3 regions of the Shewanella sp. H8 genome follow, and region 2 is predicted to be linked to each of the others. Evidence: predicted binding sites of a transcription regulator. Region 2 holds the regulator's gene; each other region holds the start of a gene.

Region 1 (5,672 bases), 1.6 Mb from region 2:
TTTAATTGCTCTTTGATTATCACAGGAGAAATAAGTGATACAGGAATATCACTTAATTGAATTGCTGCTTCAAGTTTAAAGCTGGTAGCACTGCCAGCAAATTTACCTTTTTGTTCACGTTCAATAATCGCAATTTCATCGACCTTATAATCGGTCATGAGTTTTTGAAACGCAAAGTTGAATTCGCGAATTGATTCAGTCGTTGCCGATTGTGAAATACTGAATGACACTTTACGACATGCTGGTACATTAAATGTTTCACCTTCATAGGTCAGTAAACAAATAATGGCTTCGCCGCCTTTTAATTCAACACCACAAATTTTCATGTTAATCCTTACTAGTTTATTCATTCGAGAGTGCCATTGGCATGCTCGTTATCGTTCATTTGTTGTAAGGTAATGGATTACCCTACATTCATTATTTGGCTATAGCTGTTTGAGTGCGAGTTAATCTTCTACTGTGCTGTCGTCTTCAATAATTTGAATCGGTTTGACTTTACGACGTACTGGCGCGTCGCCGACATCAACGCCAGTAATAAAGCGTTTATCACTCTTTGGTGCAGCTTTAGGTTTTTTAGGCGCACTAACTCTTTTGCTGATGACAGCAGCTTTTGCACTTGTACCCGCTTTGCTTGCTTGAGGCTTATCTTTTAGACCGCTAAATTTAGCTCTTAAGCCCTCAATAACAGTAGGCTCAAAGTTTTTACGTAAAAATAATTGTACTTTTTTAAAGCTGTCCCAATCTTTAGGGCCTACAAATGATACCGCGTCGCCTTTAGCGCCTGCGCGACCTGTACGGCCTATACGGTGTACATATTCTTCGGCAAACTTTGGCATATCAAAGTTAATCACTAACGATACGTTAACTAAATCGAGGCCGCGTGATGCCACATCTGTCGTCACAAGTATCTGTGATTGGCCTCGAGCAAATTGGTCCATAATCTGGTTACGGGCCGATTGCTTTAAGTCGCCACTGAGTGCTGAGGTGACAAAACCTTCTGCGGCCAATAATGTCGCAATTCGGTCTGTGTCAGAGCGAGTGGCAGTAAACACAATGACTTGCTTGTGTTGTTCTTGCGTTAAAATGTGTTTTAGCAAGGCTTGTTTATGGTCTAAATGATCAACCAAAATAATTCGTTGTTCAATGTCTTTATGCTCGGTGTAAGATTCGCCTATAGACACATGATTGGGCGTTTTGAGCAAGGTTGCTGCAATGTCGCCAATGCTGTCATGATCTAATGTGGCCGAAAACATCAGTGTTTGACGACGTTTATGATCTGCGGCATCGTTAATGGCTTTTAATTGTGGTGCAAAGCCTAAATCGAGCATGCGGTCAGCTTCGTCAAGAACCAATAACTCTAAGCCGTTTAAATATAAATGACGTTGTTGTAAGTGATCTGCAATACGTCCTGGGGTGGCGACAATAAAGTGTGGATCTCTAGACAAGGCTTTAGCTTGGTCGTTAAAGTTCTCACCGCCGAGTACGCTAATGGCTTTATATTGGGTATTGGCGACTAATAAACGTAATTGGCCATAAACTTGCTGGGCCAATTCACGAGTCGGTAATAAGATAAGTACCCGAGGATCTTTTTTAGACAATGCTCTGGTGGATATTACCCGTTGCATAGCAGGCAATAAAAACGCTAAGGTTTTACCCGATCCCGTTTTAGAAGATGCCATTAAGTCTTTACCTGATAAGGCAATGGGCAGTGCCTGCGCTTGAACATCGGTAGGCGTAGTTATGCCAAGGTGCTTTAAACTGTCAAGCAGGCGCTTGTCCAACGAAAAATCGGTAAATTGCAAAGGTAAATCCCCTAAAAAATGCTAGCCAAGGATTATAACGGTTTCACCTTGCTATAGCCAACAAGAGTCGCTTTAGTTATGCTATTTTTTAGCTTTACATTTTTGTCTTTGCTTGGCATCACTAGTGGTTTATTGAACCAAATAATATTGTAAAGAGTTAATATATCGAGCATGAAAGGAATTAAGATGACAAAGCTCACCGTGGGATTAGCGCTAGGCAGTGGAGCGGCGAAAGGTTGGGCCCACATTGGGGTGTTAAATGGTTTAGCAAAATTAGATATTTATCCTGATAAAATTGCTGGTTGTTCTGTTGGAGCTTTAGTCGGTGCAGCTTATTCAAATAATCATTTGGCAGAACTTGAAACTTGGGTGAGCGGCTTTTCGAGTTGGGATGTTCTTGGATTAATGGATTTGGGTTGGCGTAAAGGCGGCTTAATCAGTGGTGAAAAGGTATTTGATGTATTGGCTAATCGTATTGGTGATCTCAATATTGAACAATTGAAGCGCCCCTTTGCTGCGGTGGCAACAGATTTATATTCTGGTCAAGAAATTTGGTTTAAAGAAGGTGACTTACGCCATGCGGTTCGAGCCTCGTGTTCAATGCCGGGTTTTTTGCCGCCTGTTCAGCAAGGAAACCGCTGGGTAGTTGATGGTGCCGTAGTTAACCCTGTGCCAGTGTCATTAGCGCGTTCTATGGGAGTCGATATCGTTATTGCGGTGGATTTAAACGGTCATCGTCGTGGGCAAATGCACTTAATTCCAGAGCAAGTAAAAAGCCGAAAAGCGACTAAGTCTGAGCCTATCGATGAAAAGCGCGAGCTTGAATCTGGCTTTATGGATTTATGGGGTAAAGGCAAAGATTACATGAATGGCTTATCTGATAAGTTTGCTCTTGGCAGTTCAAAATCCCATCCAGGTATGTTGGCTGTTATGTCGCAATCAATGGATATTTTAGAGCAACGCCATAAACGCTCACGTTTAATGGGGGAGCCACCTGATATTTGTATTGTGCCTGATGTCGGTGATATTGGCACTATGGAGTTTCACCGTGCCAAAGAAGCCATTATTGCCGGCGAACAAGCTGTAATGGATATTCAACATTTACTCAAAGCAACGTTAAATAGTAAATAGCGGTTTACTATTTTGGTCGTGCTTGCATTTGTGTGGCACGGCTATTTTGAAGTCTATAACATTTTATAAATGTTTGTATGACACGATTAGGCCCTGTTATACATCAAATTTATTATCCAATGTACATCATTGTTCTAGGTTACTTTTTACCTTTCTGTCGGACAACTTATCTATCTCTTCTCTATAGGCATATCGTTACCGAGAATTGCAATTGATTATTACCTTTCTATTTGGTTTTATTTCCTTGCCCTAAATGCTTGCTACTAAAGACAAATCCACTAGCTATTAGTGATCGATTAGGAATGTTCAGCTAATAGTAATTAATATGGCCGTAGGCTAACACGCTGATGATGTTTGGAGATGGCAGGCTTTATCGCTAAAGACATCCATCTCGTTAAACAATTTTAAATTTTTCTGTGGTATTTGTTCTCTGTAAATCCCTACATTATTTATGGCTAACAGCAAGGTGTTTTTCACAATAAGTACTGCCGACAATTATGATCTGGATCAAAGTAACACTCCTGATTAGCGTGTCTAATACCCTCTATCTTGTGTTTGTGTTGAATTTTAGCGCTATATGTAGTGCTTGCGAGGATAGCTGTATGCTTGTTGTAGTGAAAAGAGATGGATGCCGTACTGCATTTGATGGATGTCGTATTAAAGAGGCTGTGGTGGCTGCAATGGACTCTGCGGGGCAAGCTGATGACCAATATGCACTGCAGTTAGCGCAAACGGTTGAACAGCAAATGGCTGCGAAAACCGAAGTAGATATTCTCGAACTACAAGAAGCTGTTGAAAACTTACTGATGTCGGGGCCTTTTAAATCTGTGGCGCGTCATTACATCGAGTACCGCCATGACAGAGACAAACACCGTGAAGCACAAAGTAAATTAAACTGTGCGATCCGAGGTTTAGTTGAGCAATCAGACAACTCAATTTTAAATGAAAATGCCAATAAAGATGCCAAAGTTATTCCAACTCAACGTGATCTTCTCGCTGGTATTGTCGCCAAGCATTACGCTAAAACTCATTTGCTACCTAAAGATGTTGTCGAAGCACATGAAAAGGGTGAAATTCATTATCACGACTTAGATTACGCACCGTTTTTCCCAATGTTTAACTGCATGTTAATCGATTTGGCCGGCATGTTAACCCATGGATTTAAAATGGGTAATGCTGAAATTGAGCCGCCAAAATCTATTTCTACCGCAACGGCGGTTACGGCACAAATTATTGCTCAGGTGGCCAGTCATATTTATGGTGGCACAACGATTAACCGTATTGATGAAGTGTTAGCTGAGTTTGTACAAATCAGCTATCAAAAACATCTTGCTGTGGCAAAAAAATGGCAAGTGGCTGACGTAGAAGGTTATGCGATGACGCAAACCGAAAAAGAATGTCATGACGCATTTCAGTCACTTGAATATGAAGTCAATACCTTGCATACCGCTAATGGCCAAACACCGTTTGTTACTTTCGGTTTTGGGTTAGGCGTGTCATGGGAGTGTCGCTTAATTCAAAAATCAATGTTAACTGTACGTATGGCTGGCCTCGGTAAAAATCGTAAAACTGCAGTATTTCCTAAATTGGTCTTTGCCATTAAAGACGGTGTTAATCATAAAGCAACAGACGCTAATTATGATATTAAAAAGTTGGCGTTAACTTGTTCAACTATGCGCATGTACCCTGATATTTTAAATTATGACCAAGTGGTGGAAGTCACTGGTTCATTTAAAACTCCAATGGGTTGTCGATCCTTTTTAGGTACTTACGAAGAGGATGGTCAATTGGTGCACGAAGGTCGTAATAATTTAGGTGTTGTAAGCCTCAATTTACCGCGCATTGCTTTAGAAGCGGGTAAAGATGAACAGCGTTTTTATCAGTTACTTGATGAGCGTTTGTTAATCGCTCGCAAAGCATTAGATACTCGCATTGCACGTTTAGCGGGAGTCAAAGCCCGTGTTGCACCTATTTTGTATATGGAAGGTGCTTGTGGCGTGCGTTTAAATGCTGATGATGATGTTAGTGAAATCTTCAAAAATGGTCGAGCATCAATTTCATTAGGCTTTATCGGCCTGCATGAGACCATAAATGCTTTGTATGGCAATGAAAAGCATGTGTTTGATAACATAGAATTACGTGAAAAAGCTGTCGCTATCATTAATCATTTAAAGCAAGCGACTGAATCTTGGAAGCAAGAAACAGGTTATGGCTTTAGTTTATACAGTACACCAAGTGAAAACTTATGCAGTCGTTTTTGTCAGCTTGATACCGCGCAATTTGGTGTAGTGGCAGGGGTAACAGACAAAGGTTATTACACCAATAGTTTTCATCTTGATGTTGAAAAAAGTGTAAACCCTTATGACAAAATTGATTTTGAACAACCATATCCAGCTATAGCCAATGGTGGATTTATTTGCTACGGCGAATACCCCAACATGCAAAATAATATAGAAGCGCTTGAAAATGTTTGGGATTATAGCTACAGCCGAGTGCCATATTACGGCACTAACACGCCTATTGATGAGTGTTATGATTGTGGTTACATTGGTGAGTTCAATTGTACAAGTAAGGGGTTTGTGTGCCCTAAATGTGGAAACCATGAGCCTAGCCGAGTATCCGTTATTCGTCGAGTGTGTGGTTATCTGGGCAGCCCAGATGCAAGACCATTCAATTTTGGCAAGCAAGAAGAAGTCAAACGCAGAGTGAAGCATTTATAATGTATTACAGTGCTTATCA
Region 2 (5,672 bases):
GAAATAGAGCCACTGTCTGGTTGTTCTTCGCCTGAGATCATTTTGAATAAGGTTGATTTACCTGCACCATTAGCACCAATAATGCCGACGATAGCCCCCTTAGGAACCGTGAATGTCAAATCGTCAATCAGAACGCGGTCACCATATGACTTGGTTAAATTAGTCACTTCAATGACTTTGTCGCCTAAGCGAGGTCCTGGTGGAATAAATAATTCATTGGTTTCGTTACGCTTTTGATAATCGTTAGTGTTCAATTCTTCAAAGCGAGCCATACGGGCCTTGCCTTTAGACTGACGACCTTTGGCGCCTTGGCGCACCCATTCTAATTCTTTTGCAATGGTTTTTTGACGAGCACTTTCAGTTGAAGATTCTTGCTGTAAACGGGCATTTTTTTGCTCAAGCCATGAAGAGTAATTACCTTCCCATGGAATACCTTCACCACGGTCGAGTTCTAAAATCCAACCCGCGGCATTATCTAAGAAGTAACGGTCATGGGTAATGGCCACTACGGTACCGTTATATTCTTGTAAGAAGTGTTCTAACCATGCCACTGATTCAGCATCCAAATGGTTGGTTGGTTCGTCAAGTAACAGCATCTCTGGTTTTTCAAGTAACAGGCGACAAATGGCTACACGTCGACGTTCACCACCTGAGAGCACTGCAATTTTTTCATCCCAATCCGGTAGACGTAATGCGTTTGCCGCTCGTTCAAGAATATGATCAAGGTTATGGGCATCTTGAGATTGAATAATAGCTTCTAATTCACCTTGCTCTTTAGCTAGGGCATCGAAGTCTGCATCTGGCTCTGCATAAGCAGTATAAACTTCATCTAAACGTATTAATGCATTTTTGGCTTCGCTTAATGCCTCTTCAACAGCTTCGCGAACGGTTTGTTGTTCGTTTAAGCGAGGTTCTTGCGGTAAATAACCTATTTTTAGACCGGGCATCGGCCTTGCTTCACCTTCTATTTCGGTATCGATACCCGCCATAATGCGCAGTAGAGTTGATTTACCTGAACCGTTTAATCCGAGTACACCAATTTTTGCACCGGGAAAAAAACTTAGAGAAATGTCTTTTAATATTTGTTTTTTAGGCGGGACAATCTTACCCACTCTAAGCATGCTGTATACAAATTGAGCCATAATGATACTGTCTAATTGTCAACAAAGATGAAGATAATTCTACTGCATTATGAGCTGAACTCAACAGGCAATTGTATGATTTAATTTTGGGTGTTTTTAAGCTTAAACAAGCTCCTTAATTAGATCGCTTTGTTGCTTAAACATGAATCGTTTTGTATTAAGAACACAGTGAATTTCATGTTGTTTCTACTGTAAATCATTGTCGTTGCAGGGTAGAATACCGCGCAACCCTACTATATAGATAATGATGTTGGAGCTACCATGTTGAAGAAAGCGATGAATATTGCGGATTATGATCCAGAATTATTTAAAGCCATTGAAGACGAAACTTGTCGTCAAGAAGAACACATCGAATTGATCGCGTCTGAAAACTATACCAGTCCACGTGTGATGGAAGCGCAAGGTTCTCAGTTAACCAACAAGTATGCCGAAGGTTATCCAGGTAAGCGTTACTATGGTGGGTGTGAATTCGTTGATGTGGTTGAAACATTAGCGATTGAACGTGCAAAAGAATTATTTGGTGCAACTTACGCCAATGTGCAGCCTCATTCAGGCTCACAAGCAAACAGCGCTGTATTTATGGCGCTATTGCAACCAGGTGATACCGTTTTAGGGATGAACTTGGCTCATGGTGGTCATTTAACTCACGGTTCTCCAGTTAACTTCTCTGGCAAGCTTTATAACATTATTCCTTACGGTATCGATGAGTCTGGCAAAATTGACTATGACGAAATGGAACGCTTAGCAATTGAGCATAAGCCTAAGATGATGATCGGCGGTTTCTCAGCGTTTTCAGGAATAGTTGATTGGGCTAAAATGCGCGAAATCGCTGATAAAATTGGTGCGTACTTATTTGTCGATATGGCACACGTTGCAGGCTTAATTGCTGCTGGTGTTTATCCAACACCAGTCCCACATGCCCATGTAGTTACGTCTACAACACATAAAACGTTAGCTGGCCCACGCGGCGGGATTATCATTTCTGCAGCCGATGACGAAGTGTTATACAAAAAACTTAACTCAGCAGTATTCCCAGGTGGCCAAGGCGGCCCGTTAATGCATGTTATCGCGGGTAAAGCGGTTGCATTTAAAGAGGCATTAGAGCCAGAGTTTAAAGTATATCAACAACAAGTGGTTAAAAATGCAAAAGCTATGGTTGAAGTGTTTTTAGCTCGCGGTTATAAAATCGTCTCTGGTGGTACAGAAAACCATTTAATGTTGGTGGATTTAATTGGCCGTGATTTAACAGGTAAAGAAGCTGATGCCGCATTGGGTAATGCAAACATTACTGTTAACAAAAACTCAGTGCCAAACGATCCGCGTTCACCGTTTGTTACTTCTGGTATCCGCATTGGTTCACCGGCTATTACTCGTCGCGGCTTTAAAGAAGCTGAAGCAAAAGAATTAACCGGTTGGATTTGCGATATTTTAGATGATGTATCTGATACCGCAGTTATTGAGCGCGTTAAAGGCCAAGTATTGGCCTTGTGTGTTAAATTCCCTGTATATGGTTAATCGCTATTGATGATAGGCATACAGGTTTAGGTTAACCTTGTGTCGCAAATAGGATAAACTTTAATGGCCGCTAATTGTTAGCGGCCATTTTGTTTTTTCTGCAGGAGGTTCAATGCATTGCCCTTTTTGTAGCGCGACCGATACCAAAGTTATAGATTCTCGTTTAGTGGCAGATGGTCACCAAGTCCGTCGCCGCCGGGAATGTACCGAATGCCATGAACGTTTTACCACATTTGAAGGCGCTGAATTAGTTATGCCTCGCGTCATAAAACGCGACGGAACTCGGCAACCCTTTGATGAAGATAAGCTGCGTGGAGGCATGTTGCGGGCAGTTGAAAAACGTCCAGTCTCAATTGATGAAATAGAGCAAGCTCTCACCAAAATCAAATCAACATTGCGAGCCACTGGCGAACGTGAAGTTAACTCTGAAATGATTGGTAATCTAATGATGGAACAGTTAATGAGCCTTGATAAGGTTGCCTACATTCGCTTTGCGTCTGTGTACCGAGCCTTTGAAGATGTGTCTCAATTTGGTGAAGCCATAGCTAAACTGCAAAAATAATTACTGATTAAAGCAATGTTTATCGTGTGATGTGTCTATGTCACTCGTGTAAATAACATGGCATCGAAAAAGAGATACCTACCATGCCTAACTGGTCTAGCTTCGATATTGAAATGATGAGCCGTGCCATTATGTTGGCAGAGCGGGGACGTTATACCACTCGGCCTAATCCTTGTGTGGGATGTGTGATTGTTGCTGATGGACAGATTATTGGTGAAGGTTTTCATCAACGAGCAGGCCAAGGGCATGCCGAAGTCAATGCTCTTCAAATGGCGTTTGATAATGGCTTTTCTACCGAAGGCGCGACCGCTTATGTCACTCTTGAACCTTGTAGTCATTATGGCCGCACGCCACCTTGCGCTTTAGGCTTGATAAACGCCAAGGTAGCTAGAGTTGTGGTTGCTGTTACTGATGCTAACCCAGAAGTGTCTGGCAGAGGTATTAACATGCTTCGTGATGCAGATATTCAGGTTGATGTGGGATTACTGACAGAACAAGCTTATGCCCTTAACCTTGGTTTTATGAAGCGGATGAAGACAGGAGTTCCTTGGGTTACGGTTAAAATAGCCGCCAGTTTAGACGGTAAAACCGCGTTATCTAATGGGGTATCAAAGTGGATTACCGGTGAAGCTGCACGAGCAGATGTACAAAAGTATCGTGCTAGCCATTGCGCATTAATCACCGGTGTTGAAACCATTCTTGTTGATGATCCTAGCTTAAATGTTCGCTATGAAGCGTTAGGTGAACTAACTACTCATCATACCAAAGATGAAATATTCCAACCTTTAAGAGTGGTGCTCGATAGTCGAGCAAGATTAACTGCAGCTCAACAGTTGTTTGCGATTAAAAGTCCGATATTGTTAGTTTCTGGTCGTCATTATGCAGACAGTGTTAAAGCGACATTTCCTGAGCATGTGTCTTTTTTAGTATTAGAGTGTGACTCGTCAGGTAGAATCCCGTTATTAGCCTTGCTAACGTATTTAGGTGAAAATGCTAATGCTGTATTGGTTGAAGCGGGCGCCACTTTAGCTGGGGCATTTGTCGCTCAAAACTTAGCTGACGATATCGTACTTTATCAGGCGCCTAAACTATTAGGCAGCCATGGACGGAATATGTTGCAGTTACCTGATTATAATGCAATAGAGCAAATTCCTGCATTGCACTTAATTGATGAGCGCAACGTTGGACAAGATAAGCGATATATCCTCAGATATAATCAACCATATTAATGTGCGAGTTGTGAAGCCTAAAACCTGAGCAATAGCAAAGTTTAAAAGCAAAAAGTGAGTCATTATGTTTACTGGGATAATCGAAGCCCTTGGTACATTACGTAAAATTGATCGCAAAGGTAACGATATTCGTTTAACCGTTGCCAGTGGTAAGTTAGATTTGGCTGATGTAAAGCTAGGTGACAGCATCGCCACAAACGGAGTGTGTCTAACCGTAGTTGAACGGTTGGTTGATGGCTATGTTGCAGATATTTCGGCCGAAACGGTTGGATTAACTGGTTTCAGTCATTATCAAGTTGGCCAAAAGGTAAATCTTGAAAAAGCGGTGTCAGCCACCACAAGGTTGGGCGGACATATGGTCAGCGGCCATGTTGATGGGATTGCTAAGGTTGAGCAATGTGCTTATCGAGGCAAGGCAATAGAATTTTGGTTAGTGGCTCCAGTTTCATTACAACGATATATCGCACATAAAGGGTCGATCACAATTGATGGCGTTAGTTTAACTGTTAATGAAGTTGATGGAGCACGTTTCAGGTTAACCATAGTGCCTCACACTGCGGGTGAAACTACGCTGGTGGATCTAAAAGTCGGTGATAGTGTCAATATTGAAGTCGATTTGATTGCTCGTTATTTAGAACGTTTAATGCAGCCTCAAGCAGAGCATACACCGCCTACATCTGGTGTGACAATGGAACTGCTCGCTAAGTCAGGTTTTTTGCGTTAACGACCACAGTAAATAATATTTGTGCCCAAACAAAAAAATATTACCAATAGATTTAATACCTCAAGATTAAATCAATAACTAAATTAATAAAGGTCTGACAATGGCGTTACATAGCATAGAAGAAATCATTGAAGATATTCGTCAAGGTAAAATGGTTATCTTGATGGATGATGAAGACAGAGAGAATGAAGGTGATTTAATCATGGCCGCTGAAAAAGTGACGCCAGAAGCAATCAACTTTATGGCAACTTATGGCCGAGGATTAATTTGCCAAACGTTGACCAAAGAACGTTGTCAGCAACTTAATTTACCTTTAATGGTTACTAACAATAATGCCCAGTTTACAACCAACTTTACAGTATCTATAGAGGCGGCAACGGGTGTTACAACCGGGATTTCAGCCCATGATCGTGCTGTGACGATACTAGCTGCAGTGGCTAAAGATGCTAAGGCTGCAGATTTAGTCCAACCAGGTCATATATTCCCATTGATGGCACAAG
Region 3 (5,672 bases), 1.2 Mb from region 2:
AATGTATTCCATTAACTGTTCAATTGACAAGCTTGGCTCATCGATTAACGCTAAACAGCCCTTCACCACTTCCGTTAAGTTATGTGGTGGGATATTGGTGGCCATACCAACTGCAATACCTGATGAACCATTGATTAATAGGTTCGGTACGCGTGTTGGTAACACTGCAGGTATCATCTCGGTGCCATCGTAGTTAGGCACAAAATCCACAGTTTCTTTTTCAAGGTCGGCTAATAATGAATGCGCCAACTTTTGCATGCGAATTTCGGTGTAACGCATCGCTGCCGCGGAGTCACCATCGACAGAACCAAAGTTACCTTGTCCGTCAACTAATGTGTAGCGTAACGAGAAAGGTTGCGCCATACGTACAATCGTATCGTATACAGCAGTATCACCATGCGGGTGATACTTACCAATTACGTCACCAACAACACGAGCAGATTTTTTATATGGTTTGTTCCAATCGTTTTTTAATTCGCTCATTGCGAACAATACTCGACGATGAACAGGTTTTAAACCGTCACGGACGTCAGGTAATGCACGACCTACAATTACGCTCATAGCATAATCAAGGTAAGAATTCTTAAGTTCGTCTTCGATGTTAATTGGCGAAATAGATGATGCCAGATCAGTCATAAACTGCGCGTTCCTCTAAAGTGAGCTGACAATAAAACTTCCATATTATTATCTAGCTTAAAAACGTGATTTGGCATTCTAACACAGATATTTAATGTCGCCAGAGCAAAGACCAGCCAAATCCTCTCTCACTATTAAAAATTGTAAAAAAGCTAATATTTACAGCTAATTTAGTTTATTAAATAGCTAATATACGGTTATTTTTTAACAATAATTAACGTTAATGAATTTAGGATCTCATCACCGATGAATGCCAAATAACAATTTAACGCTCATAAATGGATATTTTATAAGCAAGTGTGAACAATGGTAGCCATTGTTCACTTTTATTCGTAAAGGTTATCGCTATAATAGCCGCCATAGATTTTTAAACAATTAGGTTACGTTATGTCACATGCTGAACAATCGACACCCAATGTTGATCCCCTCGAAATAGCAAAATTTGAAGCCATGGCACAAACATGGTGGGATCTCAATGGCGAGTTCAAGCCATTACATTTACTTAATCCACTGCGTTTAAACTACATTGACCAAACCGCTGACGGTATTTTTGATAAAAAAGTGCTTGATGTTGGCTGTGGTGGTGGCATTTTGTCAGAAAGTATGGCGCGTTTAGGCGCACATGTTGACGGTATTGATATGGGGACCGAACCCCTCGAAATAGCAAAACTGCATGCCTTGGAGTCCGGCGTTGCGGTCAATTACCTAAAAACGACAGCAGAAGCACACCGAGATAACCACCGTGAATATTACGATGTAGTGACGTGCATGGAAATGCTTGAGCATGTGCCCGATCCACAATCGGTCATTCAAGCATGTTGTGACACGGTAAAACCTAACGGCTTTGTATTTTTCTCCACAATTAACCGTAATATAATGTCTTACCTGCAAACCATTATTGGTGCTGAATATTTATTAAAAATGTTACCTATCGGCACCCATGACCACAGTAAGTTCATTCGACCATCTGAACTGATAGCATTAGTCGACAACACTGACTTACTGTGTAGAGACGCCTTAGGTATTACCTACAATCCATTATCTGGGGTATTTAAGTACACTAAAAGTGTTGATGTGAACTATATGATCGCCACTCAGAAAATCAGCGACTAACTAAGTGCTATCAATAATCGATTAAGCGCGATTATAAGCATTCGCTTAAACGATAGACGATTGATATCACTCGATGATATGACGCTGACGATAAGCACAATAGCGGTTCGTCAGTCACTTCCCTTCTGTATTGGTCACTTTATTGTGGCATTAAACATCTCATTTTAGGAACATCACAGTGCATAAAAATGATGTTAAAGGGGTCTTATTTGATCTTGACGGCACACTTGCTGACACAGCACCAGATTTGATACATGCGCTTAATTTGAGTTTGGATGATGCGGGTTTTAGCGCTCAGCCACTCGATAAAATGCGTCATGCAGCCTCTCACGGCAGTTTATTTTTGGTTAAAACGGCTATTCCGGATGCTGATGAAGCATTGCAAATCCGTATTCAACAAGGGTTACTACACCACTATGCCCGTATTAATGGCGATTACAGCCGCTTGTTTACAGATTTACCTGAACTGCTGACATTATTAGATCAGCAAGGTATCCCTTATGGGGTGGTGACCAATAAACCTGCTCGTTTTGCTCGACCTCTCATTGAAAAACTAAATTTAACTCATCAGCTTAAAGCAATCATTAGTGGTGACAGCACCCGTTATGCCAAACCACATACGGCACCAATGTTGTTAGCGGCGCAGCAAATAGCAACACCACCAGAACATATTTTGTATTTAGGTGACGCAGAGCGTGATTTAGTCGCTGCACATAATGCTAATATGCTTGGAGGTGTCGCGCTTTGGGGATATTTATCACCCCATGATACGCCCGATTTATGGCCGTCAAGATGTCAATTTAAACACGGTGCATCGTTAAAACAATTTTTTGCAGCATAATGACATTCAGTGATGGGATATCAACAAATGAGTCTTTATGGTGAATCACCAATTATTGATTATGATCACGATCACTTGACGATCAAAAGTGGTAAAAGATCAATATAAAAATGAGCATAATTTATTGATCGCTGTTTATTGTAGCGATCGAATTTTTCTCATTTAACGGTTGAAAAAATATCACTTATCAAAAACTCGTTATAAATTTGGGCTCTAGGGTTAGCCGTCACTAACCCTGCGGTTTATCCTCAAGTTATCCACAACAAGTTAATGAAATTGTGGCTTGCAAAAAGGCTCAAACCTCATTATCTTGTATCTAAGATTTTAAATAGCACCATATCTTGTGTGTGGCTGACAATCAAAACACTACGCCTTTACATTATAAAGAACGTAGATGCTAACTAAATGTATTGGTATTTATACTATGTTGTGAATACATTAAGCTTGATTGTTTTAACATGGAATTGTTTTGTAACTGATTCGGATCGAATCCAGCAGCACGGCATCCAACAACAGATCACATGTTTTGATATAGAACCAAGGCCTCTCTTCAATGAATAGCAATATGACAGTCACTAAACGCAGTGGCGAACGTGAACCGATCGATTTAGATAAAATTCATCGCGTGATCACTTGGGCAGCCAAGGGATTAAAAAACGTCTCAGTATCTGAAGTAGAACTTCGATCTCACCTGCAGTTTTTTGACGGCATTCCGACTGAAGCCATTCATGAAACCATCATTAAAGCTGCGGCTGATTTGATCTCCCCAGAATCACCTGATTACCAGTTTTTGGCAGCCCGTTTAGCGGTATTCCATTTACGTAAAAGAGCCTTTGGTCAATTTGAACCGCCTAAGTTATATGATCATGTCACCAAGTTGGTTGAAATTGGTAAATATGACAAGCATATATTGGCTGACTACAGCCGCGAAGAATTAGACATTCTTGATACCTATATTGATCACTGGCGTGACATGAACTTCTCGTATGCTGCAGTAAAGCAACTTGAAGGTAAATACCTAGTACAAAATCGTGTGTCTCATGAAATATACGAAAGCGCACAGTTTTTGTACATTTTGGTGGCTGCATGCTTATTTGCTCGATATCCAAAAGAAATCCGTCTGAAATACATTAAAGATTTCTACGATGCGACATCGTTATTTAAGATTTCTCTACCGACGCCAATTATGGCTGGTGTGCGAACACCTACCCGTCAGTTCAGCTCATGTGTATTAATTGAGTGTGATGACAGCTTAGATTCAATCAATGCAACCGCATCTTCTATCGTTAAATACGTGAGCCAACGTGCAGGTATTGGTATTAATGCTGGTCGTATTCGTGCATTAGGCAGCCCTATTCGTGGCGGCGAAGCATTCCACACAGGGTGTTTACCATTTTATAAGTATTTCCAAACTGCGGTTAAGTCATGCTCTCAAGGCGGCGTACGTGGTGGTGCAGCGACCCTTTTCTATCCTTTATGGCATTTAGAAGTTGAATCGCTACTTGTATTGAAAAACAACCGTGGTGTTGACGACAACCGTGTACGTCATCTTGACTACGGTGTGCAGTTAAACAAATTAATGTACCAACGTTTGATTAAAGGTGAATACATTAGCCTATTCAGTCCATCAGACGTGCCTGGCCTTTACGATGCATTCTTTGAAGATCAAGTCGAATTTGAACGTTTATATCTTCAGTATGAGCAAGACAGCAGTGTCCGTAAAAAACAAATTAAAGCCGTTGAACTGTTTTCATTGATGATGCAAGAGCGTGCTTCTACTGGCCGTATTTATATTCAAAACGTAGATCATTGTAATACCCACAGTCCATTCGATTCAAAAGTGGCACCAATTAAGCAATCTAACTTGTGTTTAGAAATTGCCTTGCCGACTAAGCCACTGAATAACATCAATGATCCAGACGGTGAAATTGCGTTATGTACCTTGTCAGCACTTAACTTAGGTGCAATCCAAGATTTATCTGAGCTTGAGCCGTTAGCTGATTTAGCCGTACGTGCATTAGATAACTTACTTGATTACCAAGATTACCCAATTAAAGCAGCGCAAACGAGTTCAATGAATCGTCGTACCCTCGGTATTGGTGTCATTAACTTTGCTAATTACTTAGCCAAGAATGGTAAAAAGTACTCAGACGGTTCAGCTAATAACTTAACCCACAAAACCTTTGAAGCGATTCAGTTCTATTTGCTTAAAGCGTCAATGAACTTGGCAAAAGAGCAAGGCGCATGTCCGTTATTCCACGAGACAACGTACTCAAAGGGTATTTTACCCATCGACACCTACAAGCGCGATTTAGACAAAATTTGTGACGAGCCATTGCACATGGATTGGGAAAGTTTACGTAGCGATATTAAACAATACGGTTTGCGTAACTCAACGCTTTCTGCATTAATGCCGTCTGAAACTTCATCGCAAATATCAAACGCGACTAATGGTATTGAGCCTCCACGTGGTTTAATCAGCGTAAAAGCTAGTAAAGACGGTCAACTAAAACAAGTAGTACCAGACTTTGATGTACTTAAAGACAAGTACGAATTACTTTGGAACATGCCTAATAATGATGGTTACATTCAACTTGTTGGTTTAATGCAGAAGTTTATTGACCAAGCAATATCAGCTAACACTAATTACGACCCAAGCCGTTTTGAAGGCGGTCGAGTGCCGATGCAGACATTGCTCAAAGATTTACTAAGCGTATACAAACTGGGCATTAAAACATTGTATTATCATAATACTCGCGACGGTGCCTCTGATCAGTTTGATGACATTATCGCTGTCGAAGAAGAAGACGATGGCTGCGGTGGCGGTGCGTGTAAGATCTAATCATCACTTTATCAATATTTAGCGGGGTCTTCCCCGCTTTTTGGAAAATGCGTTATCAGGACACCTAAATAATGGCTTACTCTACATTTTGTCAAACACCTAACGATTCAACCAAAGAACCTATGTTTTTCGGTCAATCGGTTAATGTGGCCCGCTACGATCAACAAAAATATGAAGTATTCGAAAAGTTGATTGAAAAGCAATTATCGTTTTTCTGGCGTCCAGAAGAAGTTGATGTCA

The links. The regulator NrdR, encoded in region 2, represses ribonucleotide reductase genes. The targets are predictions, from matches to a motif close to AAACACNANATNTNGTGTTT.
Region 1: a site for NrdR is predicted at 3,471-3,490, ahead of nrdD (anaerobic ribonucleoside-triphosphate reductase). Genes of this name have one in related genera too.
Region 3: a site for NrdR is predicted at 2,920-2,939, ahead of nrdA (class 1a ribonucleoside-diphosphate reductase subunit alpha). Genes of this name have one in related genera too.

The regions. Positions count from the first base shown of each region.
Region 1 is NZ_CP157213.1:1,664,611-1,670,282, forward strand. Features, by position in the region: gene ABIS04_RS07240 (DUF3010 family protein) at 1-326, opposite strand, end outside; gene ABIS04_RS07245 (DEAD/DEAH box helicase) at 447-1,802, opposite strand; gene rssA (patatin-like phospholipase RssA) at 1,989-2,933, shown strand; gene nrdD (anaerobic ribonucleoside-triphosphate reductase) at 3,536-5,653, shown strand; gene nrdG (anaerobic ribonucleoside-triphosphate reductase-activating protein) at 5,653-5,672, shown strand, end outside.
Region 2 is NZ_CP157213.1:3,246,208-3,251,879, reverse strand. Features, by position in the region: gene ettA (energy-dependent translational throttle protein EttA) at 1-1,142, opposite strand, end outside; gene glyA (serine hydroxymethyltransferase) at 1,404-2,657, shown strand; gene nrdR (transcriptional regulator NrdR) at 2,770-3,219, shown strand; gene ribD (bifunctional diaminohydroxyphosphoribosylaminopyrimidine deaminase/5-amino-6-(5-phosphoribosylamino)uracil reductase RibD) at 3,303-4,448, shown strand; gene ABIS04_RS14050 (riboflavin synthase) at 4,513-5,172, shown strand; gene ribBA (bifunctional 3,4-dihydroxy-2-butanone-4-phosphate synthase/GTP cyclohydrolase II) at 5,273-5,672, shown strand, end outside.
Region 3 is NZ_CP157213.1:2,046,340-2,052,011, reverse strand. Features, by position in the region: gene gyrA (DNA gyrase subunit A) at 1-636, opposite strand, end outside; gene ubiG (bifunctional 2-polyprenyl-6-hydroxyphenol methylase/3-demethylubiquinol 3-O-methyltransferase UbiG) at 1,024-1,749, shown strand; gene ABIS04_RS08910 (HAD-IA family hydrolase) at 1,928-2,590, shown strand; gene nrdA (class 1a ribonucleoside-diphosphate reductase subunit alpha) at 3,144-5,432, shown strand; gene nrdB (class Ia ribonucleoside-diphosphate reductase subunit beta) at 5,504-5,672, shown strand, end outside.